DNA from 4 places in the Ningiella algicola genome. Region 2 is predicted to be linked to each of the others. Evidence: predicted binding sites of a transcription regulator. Region 2 holds the regulator's gene; each other region holds the start of a gene.

Region 1 (4,196 bases), 700 kb from region 2:
TATAAATTTTTGCAATAGCAAGTATGCTTCGCCAGAGTATGAATGAAAGCTTCCAGGGGTGTGAATGAATTCAATATTGTCAGTTCGGTCATGGTCTCTGGGGTCGCCAGCCCAGTTGGGTAATCCACTTCGATGCATCAAAATAAGTTTAGGTGTTAGCTTTTCAAAATAGCTGGCATTTGAAATTCTAGCGTATTTAAAACCAGCCTCATGTAAGCTTTTATCTATATCAATTACTCCTTTTTCGGTAAGCGCAAAAACAATCCATGCAAAGACAGGTTTTGATAAAGAAGCAGCACACCAAACACTACAGCATTTCTCTAAACCATTTCGTGATAATGAATTTTTCGCCGCTAATAACGGGCGTGCCCGCGTGAAGTGTTCGTTTATTTGGCGTGCCAAGCGCGTCAAGATTGTTCCACACTACGGCCGTTCCCCGCTTTGGCGCTACGCTCAATTTAAGTTGAGGAAAGTATGTTTCCCCACCTGATTCAACATTACTTAAATATACCATAAACGTCCATGAGCGTTGCCCTCCATTTTTTGCATTTAAAGCAAAGCCATCGGTGCCGGGCATGAAAAAATCATAATGCGCTTTGTACTGTTGATTGGCTTGATAGCGTTGAATCTGAATGGATTCTGATCTGACTTGTTTTGCTAAACCTAAGGTTTTTATAATTTTGTGGTCAATGCCCGATATTACATCGCTACTGCCAGGCTCAAAATGGCAAGTCGAAGAGGTTCTAAAGCCACTGCCTGCTTCAGGATTAAGTGTAACAGACGGTTCAAGCCTACCTTTGCCGGCATTAATAATTACTTCACATTCGTCTTGCGACAAAAAATTGTCTAGTTGTAAAACCGTGGCCCTCTTGCCTTCGAGTATTTGCACTTCTTCATTACCCATGATTTTAGGCTTCGCTAGGCTGTTGTAATATGCTCGATCGCGCTCTGGTTTAAAGTCGCGAATATGCTTCTTGTTGAAGAGTGTTGCACTTACCTCAAACGGCCATCCAGATTCAATTAAATGTGCCATTAGCGCGTTAGGATTATCGCCTCTTTTAAGGCCAGTTTTGATTGTATGTTTTATTTGAGCAGGTATCGCAGCCATTGATTAAGTTCCCCATTTTAAAGTCAGGTAATAATCTCAATATCAGCAGGATCTGTGCCAGAAGTTATATTAGAAGTCCATGCCCTATTTAACCTGATGTAGAACTTACTACGCAGCGCAGGCCTTGCACTGAGCAGCAAACGGCACAGCATCAAGGCGTTCGGGGCTGATGTCATTGTGGCATTTCTCGCAAATACCATATAAGTCTCGTGACATCTTAACTAAGGCCCGGTCAATTTGTTCCAGTTCATACAAGGCTTCATTTTTCAGATTTAACAGAACGTCGTCGTTTTGCCCATCAACCACTTGCTCAGAAAACTTTGTGCTACTGGTTCTGCTGTGCAAGTCTTTGTCAATTTTTGAAATTCTTTCGCTCAGCTCTTTCTTAAGGGCTAGCATACGCTCTTTTCTATCTGTCATATGGACACTCCGTTAATCAAAATTATATAGATGCAGTGTAAACCAGATGTAAATAAATGAATTGATTTGCGTCAAGCTATTGTTTAGCTTTTGTATATTTAAAGCATACTCGCCAAAGCATCACAGTCGGTTTGGCTATGGTAATACTGTTATAGCGTATTCGAGATGGCAACTTTGGGGTAGTTGAAAAACGAAGACCAAGGACGTTTCGACTTGTGTAAGTTATCGTACTTTTTGACAGGTGTTTATTGCCAGATGTAAAAGATTCCAATTATAAATGTGGCGCTGGTTTTCTTAAGTCCATGAAAATTAGCTTGATTAAGCTTGGTTCAATGCAAGCATGCAGACACATTCCCTTACATCCTCACATGCAAAATAGATAACTTTTTTAGATTTGTTAGCGACTATAGATATGCGAACTGTCGCAAGACAAAAATCTGGAGAGTGTTATGAACATCATCAAAACCGCATTAGCTACCTCACTAATTACCTTAAGCGCTGCAAGTATTGCGCACTCACCTAAATACGAAGCCAGTGATAATTCCTACGAGAGCCGTCTTTGTGTTGCTGTTACACAAGATAGTAAAGGGAAAATCCGAAATATGATTAAACAGGCACATCCTTCGAGATTTATGAGCGAAGATTATTCAACAGCGGTAAATGGCATCACCTGCAACGGCATCAATATCGCCGATTTTGCGCGCGAGGCAGGCAATGAGAAAGTTGCCAATCGTCTTGATAAGTATCGCGTACGTTATGGCAAAATCTACGACATTGCGCGCACGAAAAACGGAAAGATAATTCGCTCAGAGGGTTAGTGCAAGTCGTGCTTAGTGACAAATAACAAATGCATCTAGAAAACAAAAGGCGCTCATTTTAAGAGCGTCTTTTGTTTAATTTGAATGCTTAGTAGATCAGTGCTGTTTCGGCAATCGAATTCTATCGAAGCCAAATGACGCTGCGAATGTATTGGTAAAAATTACTTCATTTCGCGTTGCATCAAGGGCAATACCATTAGGAAACTCGCCCTCTTTAACAATATCTCTTGCTCTCACGCGTCCATTGTTTCTGATGATGTAAATAAGCTGATCAATAAGGCCTGTCGCAAACAAACGATTATTGGCATAAACCAAGTGGCCGATGGCAAAACCGTCCGGTGAGGGAAACTCGGCCATCAGGATTTGCTCACGTTGAGGCGTAATCTTAATGATCTTTCCATTGTTAAAGTTAGCCACATAAAGATTACCTAAATCATCCATTGTAATTCCGACAGATGTGTCCAATAGACCGCCTTGGGCATAAACTGATACTTCACCGTTTGGCGTAATTTGATAAACTGTATCACCGCCGCCTGCTAGAGAGCCGTACTGAGAGACGTATAAATTATCGTACTCGTCAATCGTGATGCCAGAAGGACCTAAATCGGTAACTGCGAATTCACTTGTTGTGCCGTCGGGCTCAATTTTTGTGATAACAGGCTTATTGAAGTTCGTTACAAATAAATTGCCTGCACTGTCGCTGGTAATATCAATAGGGCCGGCAAGTCCAGTCGCAAACACAGTAATAACGCCTTTATCGTCTACCTTGTAAACATTCGTGCCATCGGCACCATCTGCCGCGTAGCGCGTGCCGTCAGCCGCAACATGCAAACCGTCAAAGCTAAGAAAGGCAATAGGGAGTTTGTTTTTCGCTTGCGCGCCGAGGCATATCAATATAGCCAGTATAAACGTAAGCAATGTTTTTACGATAAGTTGTATTCTGAGCATTGGAATCATCCTTTGAATGAGTTTTATGAAACATGGGTGACCTTTGATCACGACCTCACAGTGAATGACATCGCTCAAAGCGCGCAATAAGACAGGGACAAAATCAATAGCTTTGGTGACTAAACGCCCAATGATGTGGATGAAAGCTAACGCAGAGGAATAAGCGCGAAATTGTTAAGATAAACCCTTGTATTCAAAGGCTTACTTTTTCATACTGAGGGCATGAAAGGACAGAGTGTCACCCCACAAGAGCTAATAAACACTTGGCTAATCTCATTAGGCGTTTGGCTTGTGATTGCCTTTTCGCATTTACTTACCGGTCACTTCGATGCGCTCTCGTATCAGGCCGACAAAACACTTAGTTTGCGTGATTTCTTATATTATGGGTCTGCTTATGCCAGTTGGGCAATATTGTGCACCTTCTTATACGTCGCCCTAAAACGTTTTTTTGATTTGGGGATAAAGCGGCTATTTTTCGCGCTGGGAGTCGTGTCAACGTTCATATGGCTCCCCCTGTTTTTTGTGTACGACGGTGTCGTGTATGCGTATTTTTATGAACTACCCGAGCGTAGCGCTTCCGAAGTACTTGCTCAGACCCCAAAGGCCTTGATATTTCTTTATACCATTTTAGCGCTCTTTTGCTTGGTGGCATGCACAGCGCTCATCGCCTATCAGCGCTCCAAACAAACCGCCATTGACGCATTAGCGTTGGCGCAAAAAGACGCTGAAAATGCCCTGGTGCTATCGCAACAGAAGCTTCAGCTTTTGCAGTCGCAACTGAGCCCGCATTTTTTGTTCAATTGCCTAAGCGCAATCAGCGCGCTCGTGAGAACGGACGATAAAGACAAATTACTGTCAAGCGTGAGCAGAGTAGGCACCTTACTTCGCTATGCAACAAAAGC
Region 2 (4,196 bases):
CTGGCTGGCTAAAGCTTTGTTCAAAAGCCTCATTATCAAAGCCAATGTCGCCTTCACCTTTAAATTTGGTATCTCGATTTAGGCCTTTAAAATCAAACATCGCATGGTCAAGCATATGAGAGGGTTTAATATTCTGCATAGCGCTGAACATCGACTCCACGCGTCCGGGAAAACGTTGCTGCCAGTCTTGAAGCATCATTTTGATATTTTTGCGCTGGAGGTTTTCTTGAGAGCCGCAAAGATTGCAGGGAATGATTGGGAAGTTCATTGCACTTGAATATTTTTGAATATCTGACTCTTTGCAGTAGGCTAGTGGCCTTATAACGATGTGTTTGCCATCGTCACTTAGGAGTTTTGGCGGCATGGACTTAATTTTGCCCCCATAAAACATATTCAAAAACAATGTCTCTAACATGTCATCACGATGATGACCTAAAGCGATTTTTGTTGCTTTAAGCTCGCTTGCCGTGCGATAGAGTATACCGCGGCGTAAGCGTGAGCACAGAGAGCAGGTCGTCTTTCCTTCAGGTACTTTTTCTTTAACGATGGAATACGTATCTTCCTCAACTATCTTATATTCCACTCCCAGTTCAGACAAATACGCTGGAAGAATATGCTCAGGAAAGCCTGGCTGTTTTTGATCAAGATTAACCGCCACAATTGAAAAGTGAATGGGTGCTATACGCTGAAGATACATTAATGAGTCGAGTAGGGTATAGCTGTCCTTGCCGCCTGATAAACACAGCATAATATGATCGCCGTCTTCTATCATATTGAAGTCGGCAATGGCTTTTGAGGTCTCACGGCGTAAGCGTTTTTGTAGTTTATTAAAACTATACTTCGATTTGCTCTGAGTAGTGAGTGAGCCATTTACTGACATAAGCTTTTCCTAAAACGTAATGCATAAAACCTAATACTTAAAACGCCGCCAGTATACGAGACTTATGACTGTAAATCACCCATAGAAGTACGCTTTATCGTTTGCCATTAAGCACTATTTTAACTGTGGTTTTATCACCAGGGTATCGCATGTGACATGATCAATAATATGCTCTGCAGTATTGCCCAAGAGCGCTGCAGATATACCCCGGCGACCAACCGAGCCCAGTACTAACAATTCGGCATCAAGCTTTTCACACACTTTAGGAATGATATCTTCAGGAAGTCCTTCTGATACAAATACCTGATCATCTGGTATGTCGTGCGCTTGCGCAATGGTATGCACGTCTTTCTCGTGTTTATCCTGGATATCTTGGTTATAAGCTTGCGCGTTAAAACTAGGTACTTCGATAGCAACATGCACCGGTGCGCCTGCAAAAGTGTTTGCCAAGTTGACTCGCGCGTTGACCATTTTCGCCAGGTCGCAGCTGATTTTTGTGACGCGTTCACTTAACAAATTGTGTACTTTATCGTTTGTATCAACACTGATCGAAGCGACAATATTTCCATTTTCTGGCCAGTCATGATCTTTTACCATCAAGACATTAAGTGGGCTATACCGCAATAAACGCCAATCGGAGGGAGTAAACAGTTTATGTGCAAATTTAGTATGATTTTTACATGCCTTTACAATCATGTCGCAATCTTCGTGAGTGGCGACGTCGATGATCCCTTGATGCAATGACTTATGCCATACAGATTTCACGGACACTTTTACACCAATAGTTTTTGCAGTACAGGCTTGCATGGCTTTGAGTTGACCGTTAAGCAGGGCGGATTTCATGTCAACGCGCTGTTCAGCGCTAAGAAAATTGGTCATGTCGTATGTTTCATCATAAATGCAACTGACTACTAAAAGCTCTGCATTAAGCTTTTTGGCCAAAAAACAGGCTCGATGATACGCAGGTTGTTCAGTGTGATAAGGGTCAAAAACGACGAGAATACGTTGGCATGTGAACACGCTATCGTGTGAGCTTAAGGTCATAATTTACTCCGTTATGTCGTTGCAGATTGTTATCCAGACTTCAGGTAGAGCACTTAAGCATTATAAAAAAGGTGGTTAACATATGCATGTAACCACCTTGTGCTAGATAAAATATAAAGGTAATAAACTTACGATTTCAATCAGACCTGCTAATTAACGGCAGCGAAGGGGATCTCTGACTCTGGCATTCGTTGCTTGAGACCATCAAAATCTACGATCGTGATAAGTTTACCGTCAACTTTAATTAAGTTTTCTTTTTGAAATCGTGTTAACAAACGACTAATGGTTTCAACCGTTAAGCCGAGGTAATTTCCAATCTCGTTGCGTGTCATAGATAAATTGAACTGCTTTGCTGAGTATCCTCGCTCATCAAAACGCTGTGAAAGGTGGCTAATAAAATGTAACAAACGCTCTTCAGCACTCCTTTTACTAAGAAGCATCATCAAATCATGGTCATGTTTAATTTCAGCACTCATGAACTTCATGATTTGTTGACGGAGTTTTGGATACTTTTCAGATACTTTATCTAAGGTTTCATACGGCAGTTCACAGACCATAGCAGTCTCAAGTGCCTGTGAATAGCTCTGATGAGTCTGGTCCTTTAAAGCGTCAAAGCCAATAATATCGCCCGGGAAATGAAAACCCACAATTTGTTCGACGCCATCTTTGTCACTAACATAAGACTTAAATGAGCCAGAACGTACCGCGTATAAGGAATGGAAAGCTTGACCAGAACTCACAAGCTTATCATGCTTATGTAAAGGACGTTTACGTTCGATAATGTCATCTAAAGATTCTAATTCAGACTTGTTAAGACTAACAGGTAGGCAAAGATGACTAAAACTACAGGTCTCACAATGTATGGAGAGCTCAGGACTGGTTGCCATGGCCACATTCCTTTTTATTATTCAGATCACTTTATACCGTGAACCATATTGAAAATCAAAACAAACGAGAAAATAATCAAACAAAGCGCCACAATGTATCGAAACGCTCTGTGTTGTAAAATAGGAATGATATACGATGCGCCTAAAGAAGTCGCAATTAAAGCGGGGAATGTGCCCAGGCCGAACATTAACATAAACAGCGCACCGCTAACTGCATCGCCAGCTGCTAAAGACCACGTTAGCGCTGCGTAAACAAGACCGCAAGGCAACCAGCCCCAAACAGCGCCGTATGCGAGCGCATAACTTGGGTTTTTAAAGGGTAAGCACTTTTTAGACAAGGGTTGAATCTTACGCCACAGGTATCCGCCAGCTTTTTCAAAATATGACAATCCTTTGTATACATCACTAATGTACAGAGCAAGTAAAATTAAAAATAAGGCACTTATCATTGTTAAGATGGGTAAGGTGGTGGTAATGGCGCTACTGGCGATAGCGCCTAGAAAGCCGGTTAGCGCGCCTGCCATTGTATATGAGGCAATGCGGCCGCTGTTGTACGATAAAATATAAACGATTTTGGACTCGCCTTTTGGGATAGCGAAGCTAAAAGCACTTGCGATACCCCCACACATTCCTACGCAGTGAACACCGCCAGCGAGTCCCATCAAAAAAGCTGATAGTAAATTGAATTCACTCATGTGCGGGGTTCATTAGTAGGATGAAGTATGATCAAATTTCTTTGTGATTTTCAGTCAAACTGTCTTTTTGTGATTCATCTGAGCATTCATCTGAGCTAAACGCGATGCTTTCGCATTTTGTAGGATTTGCTTTGTCATCTTGCTTTATATCATCATCAAACAAAATGCTATAGCCCTGACGTTCAAGGTCGTCAAACTGATTAGACTTTACGGCCCAAAAAAACACGCCTATTGCAATAGAAACAATAATAATGGCTAATGGAATTAAGACAAAAATAATGCTCATGGCTACGCCTAACAATAAGTTCTAAGCCTTATTATCGCATTAATCGTGTAGAGTTATATACCACTATTATCGAAGATAGCGACATTCCAAGTGCGGCCTGCCATGGCGAAAGTACACCGCTGACCGCAAACGGAAGGACAAGGAGGTTATACCCAAGCGCCCAAGCGATATTTTGTTTAATTTTACGTTTGGTCTTTTCTGCCATTTCAATTAGGTCAACTAGTGAATGTAAGCTAGGATTGAGTAAAATTACGTCTGCCGCATTCTTTGCAAGATCAGAGGCATTACCGACGGCAACTGAAACATCAGCTGCAGCAAGTACAGGTGCGTCGTTAATGCCGTCCCCAAGCATAATGAGCGAACGCGATTGGCTTTGTTGTTCTCTAATATGGCTGAGTTTATCT
Region 3 (4,196 bases), 2.3 Mb from region 2:
AATAGACTCAATTCGCTGGAGTCGATGTAAGGACTCATTAGCTGATTAATCTCTTCCATCTGCATCATCACCGCAGAAAGCGCTTGGTTTCTAAGCTGCTCGCTTTCATGATAGACCTCAGCGCGGATATTAGTGCCCATGATAGCCGCGCTTCGCTCCTCCCATTGAGAAAAGCTTTGACCACTCATGGCTAAAGTACAAAACATTAGGATGACCAAAATTTGCGTATTGATACGTTTTTTTGAAATTGATTGACGGCTCATAAAATCCATATACTCGTTGCTAGCGTTAAACCTAATAAAGCGATGCCAGAAAAGACATATTTTGCAGGGTACTTTGTGTGTTCATAATTGAGCAAACAGTACACCGCACTGAGCGGTAAAAAGATGATACAGGCAATAGCAAAGCCTTTGTCATTTTTGGCAAAAGCGCCTGCGATGGTAATTAAACTGCCGACAAAAAATAGGGTAATACCGATTGCAGCCGACATAGTCACAGCGATGACCAGGTACATGTTAGCGTCGGTAAAGTCCATTCCAAGCTCCTACATAATATAAGGCCTATTGTCAGGCATAGAAGAAATTTATTAGGTATATATAACATGTAAAGTAGACTCAACTCTATAAAATGGTGGGTGAAACCGCATGATTTACGCCCTCCTATTTTTTAGCATGTAAACTAAGTACAGTGAGAAACTAGATTGAATGATACCCCTTGGTTAGAAAAAAAGGCATGGGCTAAAAATCAAATTACCTCATACACCAAAATTCAGCTCATAATATCCTATGTCTTTTCGGTGATTTGGTCATGGATTTGTTATGGGCTGTATATTAAGCGTGATGAATTGCTAGCAAATGCGAGTGAAGAGCCTGCTGTCTATTTGCTGTTGCTATTCCCGCTGAGTCTAATCGCAATCCTGTTTCAGACATACAAGCAGTACTCGCTGTGGCGAACGATTGGTCCGATGCCCCTTAGCCTTGACCCTTTTCCCGGCGCTATTGGCGGTCATGTAGGTGGCAAAATTGCGTGTAAGTTAGCGCATCACTCTGAAATGAGCGCGAGGGTGAAGCTACTTTGCATTAAACGCACACATTCAAACAATAGTAGCAATTCTGGAGTGCGTGAGCACGTAGAATGGGAAAACGATGGCGTGTGTCATGTGCAAGCAAACTCTGGTGGCTGTGATATACGATTTAGGTTTGACGTCCAAGAGGGCTTACCTCCCAGCGGTAGAGTGGAGAACTCAAAAACCAATGTGATCTGGCGGGTTGAACTCGAAATTGACGATAAAATTCAGCGATTGTATGAGATACCCGTATTTGAAAGCGGTGAAAAGTCACAACACATTTGTCATGGCACCGAAACGTATGAAGCCACGGGCTTCGCCGCCGGTGAAGCATTAAGTGGCATTGCACAACTAAAGCGAACAGCAGATAAATCAACCATTTACTTTGCGCCTTTCAAGCGTCCGCTCAATGGCGTACTTCTTGTATTGATAGGCGTTTTGTTTGCGAGTATCGGAATTATTGTCGATATGAATGATGCTCCCATGATTTTTGGGATTGTGTTTCCATTAATCGGGTTGGGGCTTGCTTTAGCGGGCTTGCAATATTTAGGAAAGGCCCTGTTAGTTACCATCGATAGTGAAAATCTTAAGTCGCAACGGCTTTACTTCGGTATATCGTTTTCATCACAAAGCTTGCCCATTAAAGATATCCAGTCCTTTTACTTAAAAGGTGGAGCGACCGTAAGCTATGGTACTAAAACTACCACTTACTACCAGCTTTTCACCGTAGGGAAAAACGCCCAAAAGTATCGAGTGGCTGAGCGCTTGAATAGTCGCTCGGAGGCGAATAAGGTCGAGAAAACGATATGCGAGATAGTATCGGCTTACAAAAGGTAAAATAAAAAGGGATGGCTAGCATTGATGGGGTGTCGCTGTTTTGATTAATTCCATCTCACCCTATTGCCATTGTCTCACTAGACGAATCTGTAGGTTGCTTAAAAACTCTGAAGAATTGTGAGGTCTCATGTTCGTTGAAATGGCGAGTCCCGCAATTTCACTAAATGATGAGAATTTTTTGATATGAAAGTCTCATTTTGATTGAAATGAAAGTGAAACGTTTAGCGGATGGAGACACTGTTGCTAACATGATGCTATTAATTCTTTGAGCACCGAGCAGTGGCTTTTTACGTATTCCTGCCGTTGACTGCGAAGATACTGAATTGTTTGCTACGAAGAATCGTCAACTCTATTCCATCCGCTCATTGTCTAATGCAAGCCCCACGTGTACTTCTTAGAAGTTTGACCGTTACCCCTCTAAAATGCATATGCGCCTTTGAGCGCCGAATCACTTCTATTTCACCCCATTGAGACACCCATTTCACAATAAGAGTCGTCATTTCACTCCAAAAGAGAAACCACAAAAAAGGCAATTAAGCTCATAAAAACTTGATCTAGATCAAATATAATATATACTTTCAATAATTTTTGAAACTTCAGAACATTAAGACAATGAACCAAATAGCCGACCAAAACCAGAGTATGACTCCTAAGATGACGCCAATGATCGAATCCTTTGTATTCCACTTTGGCGAAATGGGAAGCCGGTGGGGATTTAACCGAACGGTTGGTCAAATATATGCGCTGTTGGTTATTAGCGAAGAGCCGCTCAGCGCTAACGAGCTAGGCGATTTGCTGAGCATTTCCAGAGGAAATGTGAGCATGGGTATCAAGGAGCTTATGGCTTGGCAGTTGGTGCAGCGCATTCACAAACAAGGTGATCGAAAAGACTATTTCCAAACCTTAGGCAGCATTTGGGACATGGCCAATAAAGTGTTCGAGCAGCGCCGTAAACGCGAGATGGACCCGACCTTAAGCTTGCTGCGCGATATTATGCTAGATGAAGCCGCTAATAAGCAGGAACAATATGCGCAAAGTCGCATCCACGAGATTCATGACTTACTCGAAAACATTACTCAATGGACACAAAGCTTACAGCAACTCTCGCCAGACAAGCTCAATACGCTTATGAAGCTCGGATCAGGTGTTAGTAAAGTGCTTGATATAAAAGATAAACTCAGTCCCAAACCACGCCCTGCATAGTTTGCTCAAGTAGAAGGAGAGAAAGGTGTTAGATGTCCTAATTTTGTCGCGCATTCAGTTTGCTGCAAATATCAGCTTTCATATTTTATTTCCAACCATCACTATCGCCTTAGGTTGGTTGCTCTTTTATTTTAAAGTGCGCTTTGATCTGTCTAAACACCCAGTTTGGATGCGCGCCTATCGTTTTTGGGTAAAAGTATTTGCTCTCACCTTTGCTCTGGGAGTGGTAAGTGGAATTACCATGTCGTTTCAATTTGGAACGAATTGGCCAGGCTTCATGGAAACGGTTGGCAACATTGCAGGCCCGCTACTGGCTTATGAAGTGCTTACCGCCTTCTTTTTAGAGGCATCTATGCTAGGCATTATGCTTTTTGGCTTTAATAGAGTACCTGCGTGGGCACATACCAGCGCCACCTTTCTCGTTGCATTTGGCACCACAATGTCGGCCTTTTGGATTATTTCTCTGAATTCGTGGATGCAAACTCCTGCTGGCTTTGAAGTGCGTGACGGCGTGGCCTATGCCACCGACTGGCTTGCCATCATCTTTAACGCATCTTTTCCATACCGCTTAACTCACATGCTGATGGCTTCTTCGCTTACGGTATGTTTTTTGGTAGCGGGTATTAGCGCCTATCGCTTGTATCGAGGTGATAATAAAAAAGCACCGCGGTTAACACTCAAAATTGCGGTGTTTTCTGCCGCTATTTTAGCGCCCACCCAAGCCTTTATTGGTGACTTGCACGGTTTAAACACCTTAGAACATCAGCCGCAAAAAATTGCCGCGATGGAAGGACTTTGGGAAAGTGAAAGCGGTGCGCCTTTAGTCCTTTTTGCGATTCCAGATGAAGAAACCCGCACAAACAAGTTCGCGTTGGAAATTCCCAATGTGGCAAGTCTCATCTTAACTCACGATTTAGAGGGCGAATTGCAGGGTTTAAACGAATTTGTAGGTGAACACCCTCCTGTTGCACCCGTATTTTTTAGTTTTCGGATTATGGTAGGTACTGGCTTATTAATGATTGCCGTGGCCTGGTGGACAAGCTTCAGTCTGAAGCGAAAAAAGGGATTGTCTTCCTTACAACTTAAAGTG
Region 4 (4,196 bases), 1.9 Mb from region 2:
ACATCGTGAGTATGGGCATTCTTTAGTTTATCTAAAGCTAAAGTGATGGGGGCGACATCGCGTTTTCTTAACAGTTTACCGATGAGCTGGACTTGGCGTCTAAACCCTTCCTTTTTACGATTTATTTTTGAGGCTAATTCAAGCGCATCCTCAAGCTCCTCATCTAATGCCAGCTTTTGTCGCTCGCCTTTGGTTAAATTAATCAGTTCAAGGCCAAGTTTCTTTAGAAGCTCAGAAGCCTGCTTCAGCTCAGTTTTGCTTGAAAAGTCAGTAGCTTCGTATTCCGAGCTTTCAGGGCTTGCAAATAAGTCACTGTTTGTCATGTTATTTGCTGATTTGTTTGAAGAAGAAGAGGTCATATTTCTGCCAGTAGCTTACTTTTGCTAGTAAATTTTGTTGGTTATAATGCTAGACTGTGCGCATTGTATCAGGGCTTGTGCGTAAAACCCACATGCTGTCACCTTATCAATAGTTGAATCTGAGCACACATCTTATATCACTCTAACAATTAGTAAGTAGACATATATGCAAGTAGACCAGCAGTTAAGCGAAATTCAAAATATAGTAGAAGACACACTTTCTCTGGCAAAAAAACTCGGCGCGACAGGATGCGAGGCCAGTATGTCAAAGGTGCAAGGTATTTCTGTTGGTGCGCGCATGCAAGAAATTGAAACCGTTGAATTTACGAATGACGGTGGCCTTGGCGTTTGTGTGTTTGTCGGTAACAAAAAAGGAAGTGCTTCAAGCGCTGACTTAAGTCCGAAAGCGCTAAAACTGACGGTTGAGAAAGCAATTGAGATTGCTAAGTACACCAGTGAGGACGATTGCGCGGGCTTAGCCGAACCGGACGTAATCGCAACTGAATTTCCGGATCTAGATTTGTATCACCCGCAAGAATTGGACGCTGAATTTGCGCTTGAACAAGCGCTCAGTGCGGAAAAAGCGGGCCTTGATAGTGACGCACGTATTCAAAACTCAGATGGCGCAAGCTATAACGCTAACCTCGGCGTTCGCGTTTACGGGAATACTCACGGAATCAATGCAGGCTATCCTAGCAGTCGCTACAGTTTAAGCTGTGTACTTATTGCCCAAGAGGGCGACGACATGCAGCGCGACTATGCGTACACCATTTCTCGCGAGCCAAATAAGCTCGATAGTGCACAAAGCGTCGGAGAATCTGCAGGGAAGCAAACTGTGTCGCGCTTAGGCGCACGTAAAATTTCTACCGCCAAAGTGCCCGTACTTTTCCATCGCGATATCGCCTCTGGTTTATTCGGTCATTTCGTTAGCGCTGTGAGTGGCGGTAGTTTATATCGCAAGTCTTCGTTTTTACTTGATTCAATCAATACTCAAGTGTTCCCGCAATGGCTAAGCATAGAAGAAAGACCGCATGTAAAGCGCGGTTTGGCGAGTAGCGTTTTTGACAACGAAGGGGTGCGTACGGTTGATATGGACATTGTCAAAAATGGCATGCTAGAGCACTATCTACTCACCAGTTATTCGGCTCGCAAGCTAGGTCTTAAAACCAATGGTCATGCGGGTGGTATCCACAATTGTGTTGTGAGCGACACTGGCCATTCTGATGAGGAATTGCTGCGCGAAATGGGCAGCGGACTAATTGTGACTGAGCTTATGGGGCAAGGGGTCAACATTGTTAATGGCGACTATAGCCGGGGTGCCGCTGGTTTTTGGGTGGAAAATGGCGTAATCCAATATCCAGTGCACGAAATTACTATCGCTGGCAATCTAAAAGATATGTTAATGAACATTGTTGCCATTGGTGAAGAGCGTGAAGTGAGAGGCGCTCTTCAAACCGGGTCAGTCTTAATTAGTGAGATGCAGGTAGCCGGTATGTGAGTCTAGTAATAACGCTCAAGACTAGCTCATACATTCTTTATTGATGCTGTCTATTTTCATATAGAGCATTTGATCAAAGTCGCCAGACGCAATTGCTCGCCGGCTTCCATATTCGCCTGAAAGCAAATTCAATATCGCTGTTGTTGGCAAAATTGTCGCCACATTGTTAGCAATCTTTTCAGACGTGCTTGTCCTTTCCTTTTTAAGCATCTCAATGTGAGATTCTGCCATTGAGCAGTCCACATTTTGATTGAGAACCAGATTCGCTTGCTCGTGCCTATCTATAGCCGAGCTACAAGCGCCTAGCAGCATAATAATCGTAAGCAGACTGCTTTTTCCCATGAATGACGAAATTGTGCCTGAACAGCGTCGAGTGCACGGATTGCTTTCAACCATTTTATACATGTTCATATTTGCTCGCGATTTTTTGTCTTCTTATACAAGACCTGAAAATGCTCAACAATCGTTCAAAATTTTTATCAGATTATTAAATAGAGCTGACACAGATCAATTATTTACAGCAGTATTATTGGCAGTATAGAGCTGAGAACTTGATAAGTGCTTGCGCCTTATCAACACGAAAATCGACAACCATTGAGGTGCACAATATGTCATTAGAAAAACACAGTTTGTTGAAAGAATTCCCCGATCATCATCACACGATTCGCCATTTAAAAATGCACGACCGGCATTTTGCAAAAATGTTTGATGAATATCATGACATTGACCACGAGGTTTATCAGATTGAGAAAGGAGAAAAAGCGACAGATGATGATTATCTAGATCAGCTAAAGTTTAAGCGTGTAGAGCTTAAAGACGCTTTGTTCAGCCAAGTGCAAAGAGAAGAATCTTCGCAGTAAAGACGCTTTGCAGCAGCAAAAAACAGTTTGAAACATGCAAAAAAGGCGCATTTTAATTTGCGCCTTTGGTATATCTGAGTGACGGACTTTTTAGTCGACCTCGCCACAGAAGCGATAACCTTCACCATGAATGGTGACAATTAGCTCTTCATCATTTGGCTCAGACTCAAAGTGTTTACGAATGCGTCTTATTGTTACGTCAACCGTTCGGTCATTGGGGCGAAGCTCTCTGCCGGTCATTTCCATAATTAATTGCTCACGCGTGAGAATTTTGCCAGGATTGCTTAAAAACAAATGCAAGGCTCTAAATTCACTGCGCGGTAGTCTAAATTCTTTTCCATTATGAGAGATAAGACTGCGGCTGTCGCCATCTAGTGTCCATCCATTGAATTTTACTTTGCTGGGCAAATCATCGTCTTCAGCCGTGTTGCTTGTACGAGATAATAAATTGCGCGCTCTGATGGTCAGCTCACGAGGATTAAAGGGCTTGGTAAGGTAATCGTCAGCGCCTATTTCTAATCCAAGGATGCGATCAACATCATTGTCGCGACCGGTTAAGAATATCAAACCGACATTTTTTCTATCTCTGACTTCACGCGCCAGAATCAAACCATTCTTACCGGGTAGGTTGATGTCCATAATGACTAAGTTAATCGCGTTGTTTTCGAAAAAGTCATGCATTTCTTCACCGTTCTCGGCTTCGAATACATTATAACCCTCAGCCTCAAACAAGCTTTTTAAGGTTGTACGAGTAACAACTTCGTCTTCTACTATTAGTATGTTTGGCGTTTGCATGTGTCTACACTATGTAAGTTAGTCAAGTTGGGTGTGGAGCTGTCAACGTCTTTATATATGGATAGCCCATCAACAGTATTTCAAAAAATTGCGAACTTTAAAAGTAACTTTCGTGCTAGCGTAAAAAAAACATGTAAAAACAAGGACAAAAGTGAGCACTACCGCACCATAAATTCACTATCTCATCGATGCAAGTAAGGCTTAATCTTCGTACACCATTTCGTACTGCTGGGCCGCTCGCTCCCAGGTAAAGCGAGTCGCCATGCCACGTTCCTGCATCTTGGCAATTACTTGAGGCTGTTCTTGTGAAATAAGCACAATTTTTCGTAAGCAATTTAACAAAGCTAATGGAGTAGGATCTTTAAAAACAAAACCTGTCGCATTCTCGTATTGAGCATCAATTACCGTATCTGCCAAACCACCGACTTCTCTCACAATAGGTATGGTGCCATAAGCTAAGCTATACATTTGATTCAAACCGCAAGGTTCAAACTCCGAAGGCATTAAAAAGAAATCGCTACCCGCTTCAATTAAGTGTGCAAATTCGGGCGAGAATGCTTCTATGAAAGTAAATCGGTCAGCGTGCTTCTCAGCAATTTGGTGTAGCTCTTGGGTGATCACCGGGTCGCCCGTTCCCATAATGACTAATTGCACGCGATGTTGTAAAAAGTCGCTGAGGATTGG

What was found. The regulator FNR, encoded in region 2, switches genes on or off when oxygen is low (the NO sensors DNR and NnrR bind a similar motif). The targets are predictions, from matches to a motif close to TTGATCTAGATCAA.
Region 1: the regulator FNR is predicted to act here: its motif matches at 1,590-1,603, upstream of PN836_RS20560 (TraR/DksA family transcriptional regulator).
Region 3: the regulator FNR is predicted to act here: its motif matches at 2,453-2,466, upstream of PN836_RS13005 (GbsR/MarR family transcriptional regulator).
Region 4: the regulator FNR is predicted to act here: its motif matches at 2,355-2,368, upstream of PN836_RS10930 (YdcH family protein).

The regions. Positions count from the first base shown of each region.
Region 1 covers NZ_CP171821.2:4,697,725-4,701,920, forward strand. Annotated here, with positions in the region: gene PN836_RS20550 (serine hydrolase) at 1-411, opposite strand, end outside; gene PN836_RS20555 (prolyl hydroxylase family protein) at 308-1,108, opposite strand; gene PN836_RS20560 (TraR/DksA family transcriptional regulator) at 1,217-1,528, opposite strand; gene PN836_RS20565 (DUF3718 domain-containing protein) at 1,978-2,346, shown strand; gene PN836_RS20570 (hypothetical protein) at 2,443-3,294, opposite strand; gene PN836_RS20575 (sensor histidine kinase) at 3,517-4,196, shown strand, end outside.
Region 2 covers NZ_CP171821.2:653,169-657,364, reverse strand. Annotated here, with positions in the region: gene ttcA (tRNA 2-thiocytidine(32) synthetase TtcA) at 1-880, opposite strand, end outside; gene uspE (universal stress protein UspE) at 995-1,924, opposite strand; gene fnr (fumarate/nitrate reduction transcriptional regulator Fnr) at 2,074-2,811, opposite strand; gene PN836_RS02870 (sulfite exporter TauE/SafE family protein) at 2,838-3,506, opposite strand; gene ccoS (cbb3-type cytochrome oxidase assembly protein CcoS) at 3,538-3,792, opposite strand; gene PN836_RS02860 (heavy metal translocating P-type ATPase) at 3,824-4,196, opposite strand, start outside.
Region 3 covers NZ_CP171821.2:2,989,184-2,993,379, forward strand. Annotated here, with positions in the region: gene PN836_RS12990 (FAD:protein FMN transferase) at 1-263, opposite strand, end outside; gene PN836_RS12995 (hypothetical protein) at 260-535, opposite strand; gene PN836_RS13000 (hypothetical protein) at 701-1,903, shown strand; gene PN836_RS13005 (GbsR/MarR family transcriptional regulator) at 2,567-3,106, shown strand; gene PN836_RS13010 (cytochrome ubiquinol oxidase subunit I) at 3,132-4,196, shown strand, end outside.
Region 4 covers NZ_CP171821.2:2,537,646-2,541,841, reverse strand. Annotated here, with positions in the region: gene yjgA (ribosome biogenesis factor YjgA) at 1-323, opposite strand, end outside; gene pmbA (metalloprotease PmbA) at 526-1,857, shown strand; gene PN836_RS10935 (hypothetical protein) at 1,879-2,268, opposite strand; gene PN836_RS10930 (YdcH family protein) at 2,466-2,717, shown strand; gene arcA (two-component system response regulator ArcA) at 2,808-3,512, opposite strand; gene PN836_RS10920 (glycogen synthase) at 3,714-4,196, opposite strand, start outside.